Regions from separate parts of the Pseudomonas sp. GW821-FHT07B01 genome, predicted to be linked through region 1. Evidence: predicted binding sites of a transcription regulator. Region 1 holds the regulator's gene; each other region holds the start of a gene.

Region 1 (6,625 bases):
GACAGCAGGATGTGGTCGCCCTCTTGCTCCGCCGCCAAAATCACTTTGCCGTTGCGGGACTTGCCGGCGGCTTCGCGTTCTTCCGGGGTTTCTACACCATGGTCGACCGCGTTGCGCACCAAGTGGACCAGCGGGTCGGCCAGGGCCTCGACGAGGTTTTTGTCGAGGTCGGTTTCTTCGCCCACCAGCTCCAGGTTGATTTCTTTCTTGAGCTGGCGCGCCAGGTCGCGAACCAGGCGCGGGAAACGGCCGAAGACTTTCTTGATCGGCTGCATCCGCGTTTTCATCACCGCGGTTTGCAGGTCGGCGGTGACCACGTCGAGGTTCGACACGGCCTTCTGCATGGCTTCGTCGCCACTGTTCAGGCCCAGGCGCACCAGGCGGTTACGCACCAGCACCAGTTCGCCCACCATGTTCATGATGTCGTCCAGGCGCGCGGTATCCACGCGCACGGTGGTTTCGGCTTCGCTGGCGGGTTTTTCCGCAGCAGCCGGCGCGGCTGCACGCGCAGGGGCCGGGGCGGCAGCAGGTGCTGGCTTGGCAGCCGGCGCAGGTTTGGCAGCAACCGGTGCCGCAGTGGCAGCGGCTGGCGCTGTAACCTGGGCGGCAGCGGCCGGGGCCACTTCGCTGAACTTGCCTTTGCCGTGCAACTCGTCGAGCAGGGCTTCGAATTCGTGATCGGAGATCAACCCGTCACCGGCCGGTGCGGTACTGGCCGCTGGCGCAGCGGCGGCGGCAGTCGCCGCCACCTCGGGCAGGGCTTCGGCCACAAAAGTGCCTTTGCCATGCAGTTGGTCGAGCAGTGCCTCGAACTCGTCGTCGGTGATGTCGGTGCTGGCGTTGGCAGCGGGTGCTTCTGGCGCAGCGGCAGGCGGGGCCACGGCATCTGCTGCGAACTGGCCTTTGCCGTGCAACTGGTCGAGCAACGACTCGAATTCGGCGTCGGTAATGTCTTCACTGCTCGGCGTCGCGGCAGGCTGCACCGGCGCTTCAGCCTCGGCCTTGACCGCGCTGAGGGAGTTGAGCAGTTGTTCGAACTCGCTGTCGGTCACGTCCGGCTCGGCTTGCGCCACCGGTTCCGGTGCGGCCTCGACCACCGGCGCAGCCGCGGTGTCGGCAGGTTCGGCCAGGCGCGCCAGGGCGGCCAGCAGTTCCGGGGTGGCAGCGGTGATCGGTGCACGTTCACGCACCTGGCTGAACATGCCGTTGACCGCATCCAGTGCTTCGAGAATCACGTCCATCAATTCCGAGTCGACGTGACGCTCACCCTTGCGCAGGATGTCGAAGACGTTCTCGGCGATGTGGCAGCACTCCACCAGCTCATGGAGCTGGAGGAAGCCGGCGCCCCCTTTTACAGTGTGAAAACCGCGAAAAATTGCATTGAGCAGGTTCGCATCATCCGGTCGGCTTTCCAGCTCGACCAGTTGTTCGGACAGTTGCTCTAGAATTTCGCCGGCCTCTACAAGGAAATCCTGAAGGATTTCTTCATCGGCGCCGAAGCTCATGTGGGTGCTCCTTAGAAGCCTAAACTGGATAACAGGTCATCTACGTCATCCTGACCTGACACAACGTCTTCACGTTTATCGGCATGAATCTGCGGACCTTCACCCTTGGCGAGATGTTTTTGTGGATCTTTTTCCGAGAGGATCGCTTCGCGGTCATGTTCGATGCCGGCAAAACGATCGACCTGGCCGGCCATCAGCACCAATTTGAGCAAGTTGCTTTCCACTTCGGTGACCAACTGAGTCACGCGCTTGATCACCTGGCCGGTGAGGTCCTGGTAATCCTGGGCCAGCAGGATGTCGTTGAGGTTGCTGGCCACCGTGCGGTTTTCCTGTTCGCTGCGCGACAAGAACCCGTCGACGCGACGCGCCAATTCACGAAACTCTTCAGCGCCGACTTCGCGGCGCATGAAGCGGCCCCAGTCCTGGCTCAAGGCCTGGGCTTCGGTGGCCATGCCGTTGACCAGGGGCGTGGCGTTTTCCACCAGGTCCATGGTGCGGTTGGCCGCTGCCTCGGTCAGCCTGACCACATAGGACAGGCGCTCAGTGGCATCAGTGATCTGGGAAATTTCTTCGGCCTGGGGCATGCGCGGGTCAATCTGGAAATTGACGATCGCACTGTGCAGCTCGCGTGTGAGCTTGCCCACTTCCTGGTACAGGCCGCGGTCACGGGTCTGGTTAAGCTCATGGATCAACTGCACCGCATCGGCGAACTGGCCTTTTTCCAGGCTGTCGACCAACTGGTGAGCATGTTTTTTCAGGGTCGACTCAAAGTCGCCCTGTGACGTTTCGTTATGCTCCATAGCTCCCCCGCGATGGCATTAGCCGTGGATGCGTTCGAAGATTTTCTCGATCTTCTCTTTCAAGGCCAGTGCCGTGAATGGCTTGACCACGTAACCGTTGACCCCGGCCTGGGCGGCTTCGATGATCTGTTCGCGCTTGGCTTCGGCGGTCACCATCAGCACAGGCAGGCTGCGCAGTTTTTCATCGGCGCGCACATGGCGCAGCAGGTCGATACCGGTCATGCCCGGCATGTTCCAGTCGGTCACCAGAAAGTCGATGCTCCCGCTGTTGAGAATCGGAATGGCCGTCAGGCCGTCATCCGCCTCGACCGTGTTGGTGAACCCAAGGTCACGCAACAGGTTTTTAATGATCCGCCGCATCGTTGAGAAGTCATCAACGATGAGGATTTTCATGTTCTTGTCCAATTCGACCTCCAAGCAGTCTTAAACGCGCCCAGCACCTGGACGCGCCATTTCAATCAACAGGCGTTACACAAAAAGGACTGCCCAGGGCACCACGGCACATAGCCGCGAAACCTTGCGATCTCACGGCAGCGTCTGCAGTGCCCCCACACTGCCTGTCAGCGCGCGCGCCACTCGGCCAATCGGCCCCGCAAGCGGGCTGCGCACTGGCTATGCAACTGGCTGACACGCGATTCGCTGACCCCCAGGACCTCACCGATTTCCTTGAGGTTCAGCTCTTCGTCGTAGTACAGCGCCAGCACCAGCCGCTCACGCTCTGGCAAATTGGCGATTGCATCGGCCAACGCGCCCTGGAAACGTTCATCTTCCAGGTCGCGCGACGGCTCCGTATGCGCGCTCGCGCCGTCCTCGTGCAGCCCTTCGTGTTCGCCGTCCTGTAAAAGGTCGTCGAAACTGAACAGGCGGCTGCCCAAGGTATCGTTCAAAATCCCGTAGTAATCGTCGAGACTCAATTGGAGTTCGGCCGCAACTTCATGATCTTTAGCGTCACGGCCGGTTTTTGCTTCAATTGCACGAATTGCATCGCTGACCATGCGCGTATTGCGGTGTACCGAACGCGGCGCCCAATCGCCTTTACGCACTTCATCGAGCATCGCGCCACGGATACGGATACCCGCATACGTTTCGAAACTGGCACCCTTGCTGGCGTCGTATTTGGTCGAGACTTCAAGCAGGCCGATCATGCCGGCCTGGATCAAGTCTTCGACCTGCACACTCGCAGGCAGGCGCGCCAACAGGTGATAGGCAATGCGCTTGACCAACGGCGCATAGCGCTCGATCAATTCGCCCTGGCTGTCACGTGCCGACTTTTTGTAAAGGTTGTAGCCGCTGGATGTCATAGCACCGGTCCTGCGCTCGTCTGATGCACCAAACGCTCGACGAAAAACTCCAGATGCCCCCGCGGGTTGGCGGGCAACGGCCAGGTATCGACCTTCTGGGCAATGGCCTTGAACGCCAGTGCGCATTTCGAACGAGGGAACGCTTCGTAGACCGCACGCTGCTTTTGCACGGCCTTGCGCACACACTCGTCATAGGGAACTGCGCCGACGTATTGTAAGGCCACATCGAGGAAGCGATCCGTGACCTTGGTCAACTTGGCGAACAGGTTGCGCCCTTCCTGCGGGCTCTGGGCCATGTTGGCCAACACGCGAAAGCGGTTCATGCCGTAGTCACGGTTAAGCAGCTTGATCAGCGCATAGGCGTCGGTGATGGAGGTGGGTTCGTCGCACACCACCAACAGCACTTCCTGCGCTGCGCGCACAAAGCTGACCACCGACTCGCCGATCCCGGCGGCGGTGTCGATCACCAGCACGTCGAGGTTGTCGCCGATGTCGCTGAACGCCTGGATCAGCCCGGCATGCTGCGCGGGGCTCAGGTGCACCATGCTCTGGGTGCCCGAGGCCGCCGGCACGATGCGAATGCCTCCGGGGCCCTGGAGCAGCACGTCGCGCAGCTCACAACGGCCTTCGATCACATCGGCCAGGGTATGTTTGGGTGTCAGCCCCAGCAGAACGTCCACGTTCGCCAAGCCCAGGTCAGCATCCAGCAGCATGACGCGACGGCCAAGCTCTGCCAGGGCCAGGGACAAATTCACTGACACGTTAGTTTTCCCGACGCCACCTTTGCCGCCGGTCACCGCGATCACCTGTACGGGATGCATGCTGCCCATTTTATTTCTTTACCTTGTCTTGCTTAGACGCAGGCTACATGGCTTGGCCGCGTGAATCGCTTGCAGACCATCGATGTAGGTACATTTCACGGTGTTCATCCTGCCTCAACCCACCCGTTTAGCCGGGTGGTGGTAAAGGTCGGCGAACATATCGGCCATCGCTTCCTCGCTAGGCTCGTCTTGCATTTGCACACTCACGGCACGGCTGACCAACTGATGACGGCGCGGCAGATGCAGATCATCCGGGATCCGCGGCCCGTCGGTGAGGTAGGCAACCGGTAATTCATGGCTGATGGCCAGGCTCAACACCTCGCCCAGGCTCGCGGTTTCATCGAGCTTGGTGAGGATGCAACCGGCCAGGCCGCAACGCTTGTAACTGTGATAAGCAGCGGTAAGAACCTGTTTCTGGCTGGTGGTTGCAAGCACCAGGTAATTTTTTGACTTGATGCCTCGCCCGGCCAGGCTTTCGAGCTGCATACGCAGCGCCGGATCACTGGCTTGCAGGCCGGCGGTATCGATCAGCACCACGCGCTTGCGCAGCAACGGGTCGAGGGCATTGGCCAGGGACTGGCCCGGGTCGACATGGGTTACCGGCACGTTGAGGATGCGGCCCAGGGTCTTGAGCTGCTCCTGAGCGCCGATACGGTAACTGTCCATGCTCACCAGGGCGATATTCTGCGCGCCGTATTTAAGCACGTAACGGGCCGCAAGCTTTGCCAGGGTGGTGGTCTTGCCCATGCCGGCGGGGCCGACCATGGCGATTACACCGCCCTCTTCCAGGGGTTCGATTTCCGGCGTGGCAATCATGCGCGCCAAGTGCGCCAGCAGCATGCGCCAGGCCTGGCGCGGCTCTTCGACTTCAGCGGTCAAGGCCAGCAGGTCGCGGGACAACGGGCCGGACAGGCCGATGCGTTGCAGGCGACGCCAGAGGTTGGCTTGCTGCGGCTTGCTGCCTTGCAGTTGGGTCCAGGCCAGCGAGCCGAGCTGCACTTCGAGCAATTCACGCAGGCCGTTGAGTTCAAAACGCATCGAGTCAATCACGCGCTGGTCAACTGCGGCAGCCGGGGCAGGCGCTGCAGGACGCGGCGGTTCGACAAAGGTGGGTTCAACCAGCGGCTCGGCGGCGGTCAGCGGCAGGCCGGCAAACAGCTGGCGATTGGTGCTGGCATCGCTGTCGCCACGCATGCTCAGTTCAGCCTGGGCCGACACAATGCGCGAGGCGGTCTTGCGCAGCTCGTCTTCGAGCTCCATGTTCGGCACGCGCGGGGCCAGCGCCTGGGGCGTGTAATCCAGGGCAGCCGTCAGCTCGACACCGCCGGCAATCCGACGGTTACCGATAATCGCGGCATCGGCGCCCAGCTCATCACGGACCAGTTTCATGGCCTGACGCATATCGGCGGCGAAAAAACGCTTAACTTGCATAACCCACTACCTCAGCCATTGGGCCCAACTGTCGCGACAATAGTCACTTGCTTATTGTCAGGAATTTCCTGGTAAGCCAACACGTGCAAATTCGGTACGGCCAGGCGTCCGAACCGCGACAACATCGCGCGAACCGGGCCGGCCACCAGCAGGATCACCGGGTTGCCCTGCATTTCCTGGCGCTGTGCGGCGTCGATCAACGAACGCTGCAGCTTTTCAGCCATGCTTGGCTCCAGTAAAACGCCCTCTTCCTGGCCTTGCCCTGCCTTCTGAATACTATTGAGCAATATTTGTTCCAACCTGGGCTCCAGGGTGATCACAGGCAGCTCGGACTCAGTCCCTACAATGCTTTGCACGATTGCGCGGGACACGCCGACACGCACCGCCGCCACCAGAGCGGCAGTATCTTGACTCTTGGCGGCATTGTTGGCGATGGCCTCGGCAATGCTGCGAATGTCGCGCACGGGCACCTGTTCGGCCAACAGCGCTTGCAACACCTTGAGCAACTGCGACAGTGACAGCACGCCCGGCACCAGTTCTTCGGCCAGTTTTGGCGACGATTTGGCCAGCAAGCCCATCAATTGCTGGACTTCCTCGTGGCCGATCAACTCGTGGGAGTGCTTGTAGAGAATCTGGTTAAGGTGCGTGGCGACCACGGTGCTGGCATCCACTACGGTGTAACCGAGGGACTGCGCCTGGCTACGCTGGCTGACTTCGATCCACACCGCTTCCAGGCCGAAAGCCGGATCTTTGGCGGTGATGCCGTT
Region 2 (6,625 bases), 330 kb from region 1:
CTCGTCACCATTGCCCAGGCCTTGCGCTTCGATATGACGGCTATTGGTCATGTTCAAGGCGAAGGTACCGTTCTTGGTCTTGTCCTGTTGTGCGGCGAGCACGGCGGAGAAGTCCAGGTCCCGAGCCTTGTAGTTCGGGGTGTCGGCGTTGGCGATGTTGTTGGCCAGGACTTCGGCACGCTGGGCGCGGAAGCCCAGGGCTTGTTCGTGGATACCGAGCGCTTTATCGAAGCTGATGCTCATGGCGGAAACCTTTAGGCTGACCTGCTGTTCGTTAGCAGGGTTATAGCAAGGTGTATGCCAAACTTGCGAAAGCCCCGTATATAAAGGGTTTCGAGGGAAGTTGCCGGCGACTATGCCAGAAAAGCGGCAAGCGATTTCCGCGTAGTGCCAGTAAAGCGGCAATGGGCAGTTGCCGCTTTACGCCAGCTTGCCGAGAAAACAAATGTGGGAGCTGGCTTGCCTGCGATGGCGGAGTGCCTGCCGACCTATTCGTCGACTGACAAAACGCTATCGCGGGCAAGCCCGGCTCCCACAGTTTTATTGCATACACCCAGGCTACTTGGCCTGGTAGATGATCCCCGGGCTGCATTGCACCATCTGGAAGTGATCCGGCAGCCCATTGAGCGCCTCGGAAGCACCGAGGAACAGATAACCTCCGCGCTTGAGGGTGCCGTGGATGCGCAACAGAATGTCTTTCTTCACTTCAGCCGAGAAATAGATCAGCACGTTGCGGCAGAACACCATGTCGAACTTGCCTAGGCTGGCGTAGCTGTCGAGCAGGTTGAACGAGCGAAATTCGACGCGGTTCTTGATCGGCGCCTTGATCGCCCAACGCCCTGCCCCTTTGGGGTCGAAGTAGCGTTGCAGGCGTTCCTGGGACAAACCTCGGCCCAGGGCCAGGCTGTCGTACTCACCGGTCTTGCAGTTGGTGAGCATGGTGCCGGACAGGTCCGTGGCCACAATTTGCGCACCGGCTTTCAACTGGCCCATGTTGGTCCGCTCGAACTCATCGATGGACATCGAGATCGAGTACGGCTCCTGCCCCGAAGAACAGGCCGCCGACCAGATACGCAGGCGCTGGCCCGGGCTGGCCTTGATGGCTTCAGGCAACACTTTGTTCTTGAGCACTTCAAAGGGATAGGTATCGCGAAACCATAAGGTTTCGTTGGTGGTCATGGCATCGACCACCATTTCCTTGAGCCCACTGCGCGGCTGCCCCTGGATCCGCTGGACCAACTCACCCAGGGACTTGATGCCCTGCTGTTCCATCAGCTTGTTGAGACGGCTGGATACCAGGTACTGCTTGTTTTCACCGAGCAATATGCCACAGGCTTTTTCCAGGAAGACCCGGAACTGTTCGAAATCCAAATTACCCGTAGACAATGATGCCGCCTCTTAAATCGTGTGACCGCCGGGGGAAATCCCCTAGCCGTGATCTGCTGCCTTGATCCGGTCGACTACCCGGGATGCGAGGTCATCAGGACGGAACTTGGCCAGAAAGTCATCCGCACCGACCTTCTTGACCATTGCCTGATTGAATACCCCCGACAACGAAGTATGCAGGATGATATGCAACTTTTGCATGCGTGGATCGTTACGTATTTCGGCCGTGAGCGTGTAGCCATCCATTTCCGGCATCTCGATGTCAGAGATCATCATCAAGAATTCTTCTTCAGGCCTCTTGCCGTCATCTGCCAGCTTGCGCAGGTAATCCAAGGCCTGGCGACCATCATTGAGGGCTACCACCTCAACCCCGACCGTTTGCAGGCAACGCGTGACCTGCTTGCGCGCCACAGAAGAGTCGTCCACGGTCAACACCCGTAGCGAAACCGCCTTGTGTGCCGTTTCGGCATCCACCACCCCGACGGAGATGGTTTCCGAGGTGGGGGCCACTTCGGCGAGGATCTTCTCCACGTCGATGATTTCCACCAACTGGTTATCGACCCGCGTCACCGCCGTCAGGTAGTGATCGCGCCCCGTGCCCTTGGGCGGCGGATGGATCTCTTCCCAGTTCATATTGACGATGCGCTCCACCGAGCGCACCAGGAAACCCTGGGTCTTGGTGTTGTACTCGGTGATGATCACGAAAGGGTTCTGGCGGTCCTGCAAACCCGCGGCCCCCGTGGCCATGGCCAGGTCAAGAATCGGAATGGTCGCGCCCCGGATGTTGGCCACGCCACACACCACCGGACTGGACTTGGGCATGATCGTCAACTTGGGACATTGCAGCACTTCACGCACTTTAAACACGTTGATGCCATACAACTGTTTGCCATCCAGGCGAAAAAGCAACAACTCCAGGCGATTCTGCCCTACCAGCTGTGTGCGCTGGTTTACTGAATCCATTACACCTGCCATGCCCAGACTCCTAAATCCTAGGGGTACGACGCGTACCCAACACTAAACGGCACGAGCTTTGCTATTTACTGAGTATGGATATTAAAACGACAGTTTCCCGACACCCTGGCCGCTCACGCTACCGTAGACTGCTCTGCGCCGCGATGGCACTGCTTGTCTCGGGCCTGGGCGTCACGGCCCGTGCCGACAACGTCACCCTGCCTGATCTACTTATCGGCGTCACCCAAGGCTTTCTTGAGTTCACTGTAGAAGATTATCTGGCGACTACCCAGACGCCGGGGCGTTATGAAATTCAGGTCAACCAGTTGGACCCTCGCTTGCGCATGCCAATGTGCGACAAGGAATTGACAGCCACTTTGGAAAGCCCCGCCCAGCCCATCGGCCGTGTGACCGTAAAGGTACGCTGTGAGGGCGCCTCGCCCTGGACGGTTTTCGTACCAGCTCAGGTCAAGCTGTATCGCGATGTGGTGGTAGTGGCGCGACCATTGAAGCGCACGGGTATCATCGGCTACGACGACGTGGCGTTGCGCGAGCGGGATATCAGCTTGATCAACCAGGGCTACCTGACGTCGCTGGACCAGGCCATCGGGCAGAAACTCACCCGGCCAGTGGTCACCGACCAAGTCCTCACGCTGGTTCATCTGGAACAGGCCGAGGTGATTCGCAAGGGTGACCAAGTGGTAATTTCCGCCAGCAGCGGCGGCCTGAACGTCAGGATGCCGGGCGAGGCGCTGTCAAATGGCGGCATGAGCGAACAGATCCGCGTCAAGAACCTCAACTCCAATCGCGTGATCAAGGCGCGGGTCACGGCACCAGGCCAGGTCGAGGTGGCGCTATAGATGACTGGAATCAAATGCCAGCTTTTCCTACACTGTGTGCTGGATATTGAGCCGTACAGGTTTATTGTCAATCGAGCCTAAAGTTTGCCCGGGTATGGCCGAAAACATGGCAAGCGTCCAAATACCCAGAGGTTTTTCAACATGGTCATTGATTTCAGTCGTTTGAATAACGCCCCGGCTTTGCCCGGCAATACGCGCACCGGCGGTACCAAGGACAGCGTAGAGGCCAAGCCGCAGCCCTTGCCTGCCAAAGCAGAACAGGCCGCCGCCAGCCAGAGTGGGGAATCGGTACACCTGAGCAATGAGGCTCAACAGTTGCAGAAGGTCACTGACTCGCTGCGCGATCAACCCGTCGTCAATAAAGCCCGCGTGGCCGAGTTGAAACAGGCTATCGCCGATGGCAGCTATAAAGTCGACAGCAACCGTGTAGCCAGCAAGCTGCTCAACTTCGAAGCCGAGCGCTAGGCAAAAGCCTGCGCAGGGCTTTTGGACGCTTAAAACCCAAGGCCAGCCATGCACCACGACGAACATTTGCTCCAACTGATCATTGATGATCTGGCGCCGACGCAACAATTGCTCGAGCTGCTCAAGGAAGAATCCCTGGCCTTGTACGGCCGGGATATGCCCTTGCTGGAAGAAATCCTGGCGCGCAAACAGTCCCTGATTGTCTTGCTCGAACAGCACGGCAAGAAACGCAGCGAGATTCTGATCAGCCTGGGCCTGCCCGCCGATCATGATGGCCTGGCACAACTGGCCAGCCACTCCTCAGTCGGCGATCAACTGCTGGCACAAAGCAAAGAACTCAATCATTTGCTCGCCCAGTGCCAGGAAGCCAACCTGCTCAACGGTCAGTCGATCCAGCTTCAGCAAGCCACCACCGCCAATCAGTTGCGCATATTGCACGGCGGAGAACCTCCGGCCCTGTATAACGCCCAAGGCTCCACCTCACGCCTGATCAAACCAAGCACCCGCAGCCAAGCCTGACGCCGGTTTACAGCGCGACCTATCCAAGGCGCGCTACATACTGGCAAAATGCCGGTTCTTGCGTGTAGTCGTATTTTGCCTGGAGATGGAAGAACCGTGTTCAACGCCCTTAATGCGGAAGATGCACCGCAGCCACCCAAGGTGCTCACCACGCCTCTGGAAATCGCCAGCACGTTGCGGATGCTGCAAGAAAGCCATGACCCGCTGATCATCACTTTCCACGAACGTAGCCAGCGCTTCCAGAGCTACCTGGTGGACATCGACCGGGACAGCAAGACGCTGGTACTGGACGAAATGATTCCCCGCGACGGTGAACGCTATCTTGAGAATGGCGAAGCCTTCCGTATCGAAGGCTTCCATGAGGGCGTGCGGGTTGCCTGGGAAAGCAACGGCACCTTGACCATCAGCGAGAAAGGCGGCCACCGCATCTACAGCGGCAACCTGCCCGGCGAAGTGGTTTACCATCAACGACGCAATGCCTTCCGCGCCGCACTGAAACTCGCGCAATTGGTGGATATTCAGTTAGGTGGCGAGAAGCTCAAGGCCCCTGTCAGCGGTAAGCTGTTGGATATCTCGGCAACCGGCTGCAAATTGCGCTTTGAAGGCGATATCTCCGAACGTCTGCAGTTGGGCCAGGTCTATGATCGCTTTATTGCTGCCCTGCCCTTCGGCAGCATGACCACTTCCGTGGAACTGCGCTATCTGCACTTCGAAGACAAGATCAACACCACCTTTGCCGGCGTGCGCTTTCACAACATGAGTGGTTTGGTGCAGCGACAAGTGGAACGCTTTGTCTACCAATTGCAGCGAGAAGCTCGGCGCTTCGATAAAGACGACGATCTTTAAGCGTTAGACGCTGAGATAAAAAAACGGGCAGATCCTGATGGGATCTGCCCGTTTTTTCGTTCAGGGGCGCGCCCTGCTTAAGTCATGGGGATGTTCGTCCGGGTCTGGTGGCTCGTGCGGTTCTTCGCTCGTTGGCTCCTCGGTATCAGGGACGGGCTCTGGGTCAGGAACAGTGACTTGCATCTGCTCCTGCACCACCTGCTCATCCACCCGCGGGTCAAGGGCAGCCACCAAAGGCGAACTGGACATGCTGTCGGGCATCGCCACGTGATGCAGTGGTGCGTCGTCGACCTGATGCAGGTTGGTTACCGCCTTGGGTCGAATGCGCCACACCAGGATCAGCGCACACAGGCTGAAAAACGCGTAGAGCATCTGGCTGCCGAATAGCTTCATCACCACACCGGCCAACAGCGGCCCCACGCTGGCGCCGATCCCGTAGGTAACGAGCAACATGGCCGTCAGTGACACCCGGCGATCGCCTTCCACATGGTCGTTGGAAAAGGCCACCGCCAAGGGGTAAAGGCAGAACTGCACCAGCGAACAGAAGAAGCCCGCCACGAACAACACCTCCAGCGGTACCTGCGTCATGATGGCCAACGGTAAGGCCGTTATCGCCAGGCACAAGGCAAAGCAGCGAATCAGCAGCGCGCGGTCATAGCGGTCCGACAACCAGCCCAGTGGCCACTGCACGACCAATCCAGCAAAAATGCAGCTACCCATGAACAGGCCGACCTGCTCGGTCGTCAGGCCCTGCTGAGAGGCGTAGAGCGGCGCCAAGCCGTAGAACGAACCGACGATCAACCCAGCGCCCAACACGGTGCTGAGCGATTGCGGCACGCGCTTGATAAAGAAGCGCGGCTCCATCGGAGCCGGGTGCAGTGGGGCCGGGTGAATGCGTCGAGTCATTGCCACCGGGACCAGGCACAGGGCAAAGCACAACGCCACGAGCATCAACAGCTCAAGCCCAAGATGGGGATGCATGACCAGGATCAGTTGGCCCAGCACCAACCCAAGGTAGGACGCAATCATGTAGCCGCTGAACACTACACCGCGCTGCTTGGCATCCGCCTGCTCGTTGAGCCAACTCTCGATGACCATGTACTGGCACATCATCCCCAAGCCCACGATCATCCGCAGCACAATCCAGGCTGGTAGCCAATCAATCAAACCGTGACCCAGCACCGCTGCACCGACGATGCCTGCGCAGGTGGCGTAGGCGCGAATATGCCCGACCCGGGCGATGAGGCGGTGTCCGAGCTTACCGCCCAGCACCAAGCCAAAATAGTTGGCGGCCATCAGCGCACCGACCCATAGGCTGTCGACGTTGTCTGCTGCCAGACGCAAAGCCAGATAAGTACTAAGCAGGCCGGAGCCGATCAGCATCATCAAAGAGGCGAAATAAAGGGCTCGAAAAGATTTCCAGATCTGGCGCATCGGCGTTCCGAGCGGCTCCTTGCGGTGAGGGGTAGGGCTATCAGCATGATAGTCCGGGGCGGTTGAATCCGGACAGGCGACAGGCCTGTTCCCGGCGATTATTTTGTTTCACAGCTCAGACGCTACGCGGGTGTCTGTGAGGTACATAACCGTGGAGATAA
Region 3 (6,625 bases), on a different contig from region 1:
GTGGCCAGTATGTCCAGCGAACCACGGGGGCGCTTGCGGGTCAGTTGCCCGGTGGGCCTGGCCCAGCAGATCCTGCCGGAGCTGGTAGCCGGTTTTCTGGCCGCGCACCCGTTGGTGCAGTTGGATATGACCCTGGTGAATCGCCGCGTCGACCTGGTGGCCGAAGGCATTGATGTAGCGCTGCGCGTACGCGAACTGGGCGACGAAGACCCGTTGCTGGTCACCAAACGCCTGCGCCAGGCGCATACCGTGCTGGTGGCCAGCCCCGTTTTCATGCGTGAGCGGCGGGTCGAAACCCTGGAAGACCTCAAGCAGTTGCCAATCCTTGGCGCACTCGAGGCGGACCGAATGGTGCACCAACGCATCATCGACCCCCAGGGCAACATGCACGAGCTAGTGATGGAGGCGCGCCTGGGCATCGAAGACTTTATCGTGCGCAAGGCCAGCGCAATGATGGGCGTGGGCTTTACGGTGCTGCCAATGATGTACTGCGAAGAAGAACTGGCCAGCGGCCGGCTGGTGCAATTGCTACCGGAGTGGTCATTGCCAGGCGGCTGGCTGCAGGCGGTCTACCCGCACCGGCGCGGCGTGCTGCCGGCCATCCGGGCCTGGATCGACTACCTGGAAGAAGGCTTCAAAGGCTGTGGAGATCGGCTGTTATGAGCATGACGGAAGAACAAGTCGCACGTTTTTGCCTGAGCCTGCCAGGCGCACGGGAAGACTATAAATGGGGTGGCGTGCGGGTGTTCTCGATTGCTGGCAACAAGATGTTCGCCTTGCAGAACCTGCGCGGTGAGTCGCTGGCCTTCAAGGTCGACAAAGAACTGTTCCTGGGTCACGTCGACCGCCCGGGCATTCACCCGGCGCCTTACCTGGCGAGGGCGCAGTGGGTCATCATGAACACGCCCTACCCTTTGGGCGCAGAGGAACTGCGCGGCCTGTTGCAGCGCTCCCACCAGTTGGTGGTGAGCAAGCTGCCCAAGCGCACGCAGATTGGCTTGCGGCTAGAGGATTGACAGCAAGGTGCCGCCGAGGAACAGCTGGTCCAGCCAGAACACTTGGTGCAACAGCACAATCACCCAGAACAGCACCTGGTAAGACACCTTGCGCGTCTTGTGCCGGAACACCTGCTGGGCTATCAACGCCCCCGGCCAACCGCCCGCCAACTCCACCGCATGCAGGATGTTTTCCGGGGTGCGCCAGCCTTCGGTCTGCGCCTTGCGCTTATCGCTCCAGTACAAGAAGAACGCAACCACGCTGACCGCGCCATAGGCCATCAACGGAATTACCGTTTCGCCGCGATACCACAGCAACGCCGAGCCCAGCAGCGGCGCGGCACACAGCAGTACAAAGATCAGCGCCTTCAGGCGTGGGTGCTGGATAGTCATGGCTTGACCGCAGTCCAGTCGATCCAGCCGAACTGCCAGGTCACCAGGATCACCAGGCCGAACGCAATCCGGTACCAGGCAAACGCCGCGTAGCTGTGGCTGGCGATGAACTTGAGCAGGGCCTTGACCGCAATCATGGCGAAGATGAACGAGGTGACAAAGCCAATGGCGAACACCGGCAGGTCCGCGGGCTGGAACAGGTCACGGTATTTATAGCCCGAGTACACCGCCGCACCGACCATGGTCGGCATCGCCAGGAAGAACGAGAACTCGGTAGCTGTCTTGCGCGACAGGCCGAACAACAGGCCGCCGATGATCGTTGCACCGGAGCGCGAAGTGCCCGGGATCATCGCCAGGCACTGGGCCAGGCCGACCTTGAGGGCGTCTTTCCAGGTGATGTCGTCGACGGTTTCAGCCCGCACTGCATGTTGACGGCGCTCGGCCCACAACATGATCACGCCACCCACTACCAGGGCAGTCGCTACAGTGATCGGGTTAAACAGGTAGTGCTTGATCAGGTCGGCAAAAATCACCCCCAGTACCACCGCCGGCAACACGGCGATGATCAGGTTGACGGTAAAGCGCCGGGCCTTGGGCTGGGTCGGCAGGCCGATAACCACGTCAAAGATCTTGCGTCGAAACTCCCAGACTACCGCCAGGATCGCGCCCAGCTGGATGATGATATTAAAGGCTTCGAAACGCTCGCCGCCAAAATTGATCAGGTCGGCGACGATGATCTGGTGGCCAGTGCTGGAGATCGGCAAGAACTCCGTAAGCCCCTCGACGATGCCGAGAATCAATGCCTGTATGGCGGTCCAAAAATCCATGCTGTCTCCAAAGGTCATGCACGTGGCATGCCTCATAGTCTTTTTTAAGTTCACTGACGACGAGCGCACACAAGCGCCCGCGGTTGATTCTCAACGCCGGTCTGCAAAAATTCCGTGAAAAATCAGGCAGTACTCAGGTTTTTCGATTCCGGGCCGAAAGCCTATCAGACACGCCGGAAATCTCGAAGCAGCACCACAATTATAAAGAGCAGGGAGTGACAGGACGATGAACAGTTTGCGCAGCATGTCGATCAGCCGCCGCCTTTGGCTGATCCTGATAGTCGCCGTGTTGATGCTGCTGGCCTTGGGGCTGTTGATGCTCAACCAGATCCACGGCGACCTCTACCAGGCCAAGCGCCAGCAGACCCAGCACGTGGTACAGACCGCCAGTGGCGTACTCAGCTATTACCAGAACCTGGAGAAAACCGGCGTACTGACCCGTGACGCCGCGCAACAACAGGCCCTGAGCGCGGTGCGCGGCCTGCGTTATGACCACGATGATTACTTCTGGATCAACGACCTCACCCCCGTGATGATCATGCACGCGGCCAACCCCAAGCTCGACGGCCAGAACCTCTCGGCGATTCGCGACCCGGACGGTTTCGCCGTGTTCAACGAATTCGTGAGCCTGGCCAAGGCCAAGGGCGCCGGCATTGTCAACTACCGCTGGCCGAAGCCCGGCGCCGAAGCGCCGGTAGAGAAAACCTCGTACATCCAACTGTTCGAACCCTGGGGCTGGATTATCGGCTCCGGGGTCTACGTGGACGATGTGCAGGCTGAATTCAGGGGCCAGGTGTGGAAAGCCTCGGCCATTGGCCTGGGCATTGCGTTGATGATGGCCGTGCTGGTGGTACTGATCGCTCGCAGCATCGTGCAGCCGTTGCAGGCGGCGGTGAATGCCATGGGCAATATCGCCAGCGGCGAAAGCGACCTGACCCACAGCCTCGACACCCACGGTCGTGACGAACTGACCGCACTGGCCCAGCACTTCAATAGCTTCACCGCCAAGCTGCGCCAGGTTGTCGGCCAGTTGCAGGTGTGCGCGAACGCCCTGGGCCAGTCGTCCACCGAGCTGGGCCACAACGCCAGCCAGGCCCATGACCGCAGCCAGCAGCAGTCGCAGCAGATGGAACTGGTGGCCACCGCCATCAACGAAGTCACTTACGGCGTGCAGGACGTAGCGAAGAATGCCGAACACGCCGCCAGCGAAATGCGCGATGCCCAGGCCCAGGCACAACAGGGCCAGGTCAACATCGACGGCAGCTTGCAGCAGATCGACCAGCTCTCCACCACCATCAGCCAGGCTGTGGAGGTGATCCGCACACTCTCCAGCGAAAGCACGCAGATCGGCGGGGTACTGGAGGTGATCCGCTCCATCGCCGACCAGACCAACCTGCTCGCCCTCAACGCCGCCATCGAAGCCGCCCGCGCCGGGGAGCAAGGCCGTGGGTTTGCGGTGGTCGCCGATGAGGTGCGGCTGCTGGCCCAGCGCACGCAGAAATCCACCGCCGAGATCCAGGTAATGATCGAGCGCCTGCAAGGTCACTCGGAAGCGGCGGTCAAGGTCATCAGCGACAGCCACAGCGCCTCGCAACTGACCATCGAGCAAGCCGGCCAGGCCGGTGCAAGCCTCACCGCCATCGGCCAGGCACTGCACAACCTCAACGGCCTGAACGCCTCGATTGCCAGCGCCACCCTGCAGCAGGCCCATGTGGTGGAAGACATCAACCAGAACGTCACCCAAGCGGCCGGGCTGTCCCACAGCACGGCGCTGGCGGCGGAGCAATCGAGCGTGGCGAGTGCGCAGTTGCGTGGCTTGAGTGAGCAGCTTGATGGGTTGCTGCGCCAATTCCGAATCTAGCGCTGATTAGCCTTTTGTAGGAGCGAGCTTGCTCGCGAAAAACCCATAGGCACCGCGGTTATTCAGACAATACGCGGTAACCTTGACGATCTTCGCGAGCAAGCTCGCTCCTGCAGAGGGCAATGACGCATTGCTGTGTTTGATGATCGGTGAGCTCTGGGTACAATCACCGCCCTCTCCCACTCTCCCAAGGATCCGCCATGTCCGGGCTTGAACTGTTCGCCGCCGCCCTGGGGGTGATCGCTGTCTGGCTGACGGTCAAACAAAACCCCTGGTGCTGGCCCATCGGCCTGGTGATGGTGTTGCTCTACACCTGGGTGTTTTTCGAGGTCAAGCTCTACTCGGACATGCTGCTGCAAGTGGTCTACGCGGCGCTGCAAGTTTACGGTTGGTGGCAGTGGACCCGCGCTGGCGAGGTCAAGCAAGGCCGCCAGGTCACCAGCCTGAAAGCGCCGGCAATCATGGCCAGCCTGGCTGCGGGCGCCGTCGGCAGTCTGCTGCTGGGCGCCGCCATGGCCCACTGGACTGACGCCGCCCAGCCCTGGCTCGACGCCGCCCTCACCGGCTTCAGCCTGGTCGCGCAGATGTGGATGGCGCAAAAACGCGTGCAGTGCTGGCCGTTGTGGATTGTGGTGGATGTGATCTTCGTCGGCCTGTTCCTCTACAAAGGCCTCTATCTCACGGCTGCACTCTATGCATTGTTTACCGTGATTGCCGTGCAAGGCTGGCGCGAGTGGCGCGCCGACCCGGCGTTACGCGCATGAAAGTGGTGGTATTGGCGGGCCCCGAATCCAGCGGCAAGAGCTGGCTGGCGGCGCAGTTGCACGCGCGCTTCGGCGGGTTGATGGTGGGGGAATATGTGCGGTACTTCATCGATCAGCATCAGCGCGACACCACCCTGGCGGATATCCCGGCCATTGCCCAGGGCCAGTTGGCCTGGGAGGATGCCGCCCGCGCCAAACGCCCCGCCTTGCTGATCCTCGACACCCACCTGCTGACCAACAAGCTCTGGAGCCAGACCCTGTTCGGCGACTATCCCGGCTGGCTTGATGACGAACTTCTGGCGCGGCATTACGACCTGCACCTGCTGCTCTCACCCGAGGATGTGGAATGGAGTGCCGACGGCCAGCGCTGCCAGCCGGAACTGGCGGATCGCCGGGCGTTTTTTCAGGCCAGCCTGGAGTGGATGCAGGAGCATCGACAGCCGCTGGTGGTGATTGGCGGGGGTTGGGAACAAAGGCGCCAGGCGGCATTTGCCGCAGTAACCCAGCTGCTCAAGCCCTGACACTCTTCCCTGTGGGAGCGGGCTTGCTCGCGAATGCTCTGTATCAGCTAGCACAGGCATAGACTGACCCACCGCTTTCGCGGGCAAGCCCGCTCCCACATTTCTTACCGTACCAGGCGTTAGTAGCCCAACGACAACCCCGTATTGCGTCGCGGGTCATTGGCCCCATAGAAGCGGTTGTTACCCACCGGCTTGCCATCCAGAGCAGGCGCACCGACCAGGATCGCCGCCAAATGGTTGGCATCTTGGGGACCTGCAAACTTATGGCCCCAGCTCTCGAGAATCTTCTGGGTATCCGGGCTCACGGCAAACGTCTCAAGGTTGGTGGTCTCAGGCATCCACTGCTGGTGGAAGCGCGGCGCGTCCACGGCTTCCTGGATATTCATCTTGTAGTCGATGACATTCAGGATGGTCAGCAAGGTGGCAGTGATGATGCGGCTGCCCCCCGGTGTACCGACCACCATCACCGCCTTGCCGTCCTTGGTGACGATGGTCGGGCTCATCGACGACAGCGGCGCCTTGCCCGGTGCGATGGCGTTGGCTTCGCCCTGTACCAGCCCGTACATGTTCGGCACGCCGACCTTGACGGTGAAGTCGTCCATTTCATCGTTGAGAATCACCCCGGTCTTGCTCGCCATCACCCCGGCACCAAACCAGTCGTTGAGGGTATAGGTCACCGAGACCGCGTTGCCCCATTTGTCGACGATGGAATAGTGGGTGGTGTTATTGCCTTCATGGGGCGATACACCCGGTTTGATTGCCTGGGAATCACCGGCCTTTTGCGGTTCGATCGCCGCACGTAGCTTGGCCGCGTAGTTCTTGTCCAGCAGATGCTCGATGGGGTTCTTCACGAAGTCCGGGTCACCGAGATAGCTGTTGCGGTCCACGTAGGCGTGGCGCATCGCTTCGATCTGGTAGTGCAGGCCCTGGGCCGAGTGATAGCCCAGGTCGGCCATTGGGTAGCCTTCGAGGATATTCATGATCTGGCAGATCACCACACCGCCGGAGCTGGGTGGCGGCGCCGAGACCACATGGTAGCCACGGTAGTCGCACTCGATGGGGGCCAGTTCGCGGGTTTTGTAGGCGTCGAGGTCGGCCTGGGTGATGATGCCTTTGCCGGCCTGGCTGGAATCCACTACAGCCTTGGCGACCCAGCCTTTATAGAAACCGTCGGTGCCCTTGGCCGAGATTTCCTTGAGGGTCTTGGCCAGGTCCTTCTGCACCAGCTTCTGGCCTACCTGCATCGGCTCGCCGTTATGCAGGA

The links. The regulator FliA, encoded in region 1, starts transcription of late flagellar genes. The targets are predictions, from matches to a motif close to CTAAAGTTTNNNNNNNNNNNGCCGNTAA.
Region 2: the regulator FliA is predicted to act here: its motif matches at 3,278-3,305, upstream of flgM (flagellar biosynthesis anti-sigma factor FlgM).
Region 3: the regulator FliA is predicted to act here: its motif matches at 2,348-2,375, upstream of AC07S6_RS08350 (methyl-accepting chemotaxis protein).

Annotation. Positions count from the first base shown of each region.
Region 1 is NZ_JBWKRA010000001.1:199,302-205,926, forward strand. Features, by position in the region: gene AC07S6_RS00930 (chemotaxis protein CheA) at 1-1,505, opposite strand, end outside; gene AC07S6_RS00935 (protein phosphatase CheZ) at 1,517-2,305, opposite strand; gene AC07S6_RS00940 (chemotaxis response regulator CheY) at 2,324-2,698, opposite strand; gene fliA (RNA polymerase sigma factor FliA) at 2,866-3,606, opposite strand; gene fleN (flagellar synthesis regulator FleN) at 3,603-4,436, opposite strand; gene flhF (flagellar biosynthesis GTPase FlhF) at 4,542-5,858, opposite strand; gene flhA (flagellar biosynthesis protein FlhA) at 5,870-6,625, opposite strand, start outside.
Region 2 is NZ_JBWKRA010000001.1:530,347-536,971, forward strand. Features, by position in the region: gene flgB (flagellar basal body rod protein FlgB) at 1-243, opposite strand, end outside; gene cheR (protein-glutamate O-methyltransferase CheR) at 559-1,386, opposite strand; gene AC07S6_RS02475 (chemotaxis protein CheV) at 1,429-2,361, opposite strand; gene flgA (flagellar basal body P-ring formation chaperone FlgA) at 2,436-3,200, shown strand; gene flgM (flagellar biosynthesis anti-sigma factor FlgM) at 3,342-3,665, shown strand; gene AC07S6_RS02490 (flagella synthesis protein FlgN) at 3,714-4,184, shown strand; gene AC07S6_RS02495 (flagellar brake protein) at 4,281-5,030, shown strand; gene AC07S6_RS02500 (MFS transporter) at 5,091-6,464, opposite strand.
Region 3 is NZ_JBWKRA010000005.1:243,869-250,493, reverse strand. Features, by position in the region: gene AC07S6_RS08370 (LysR substrate-binding domain-containing protein) at 1-663, shown strand, start outside; gene AC07S6_RS08365 (MmcQ/YjbR family DNA-binding protein) at 660-1,016, shown strand; gene AC07S6_RS08360 (DUF1294 domain-containing protein) at 1,005-1,388, opposite strand; gene AC07S6_RS08355 (undecaprenyl-diphosphate phosphatase) at 1,385-2,215, opposite strand; gene AC07S6_RS08350 (methyl-accepting chemotaxis protein) at 2,442-4,076, shown strand; gene pnuC (nicotinamide riboside transporter PnuC) at 4,277-4,840, shown strand; gene AC07S6_RS08340 (AAA family ATPase) at 4,837-5,361, shown strand; gene ggt (gamma-glutamyltransferase) at 5,481-6,625, opposite strand, start outside.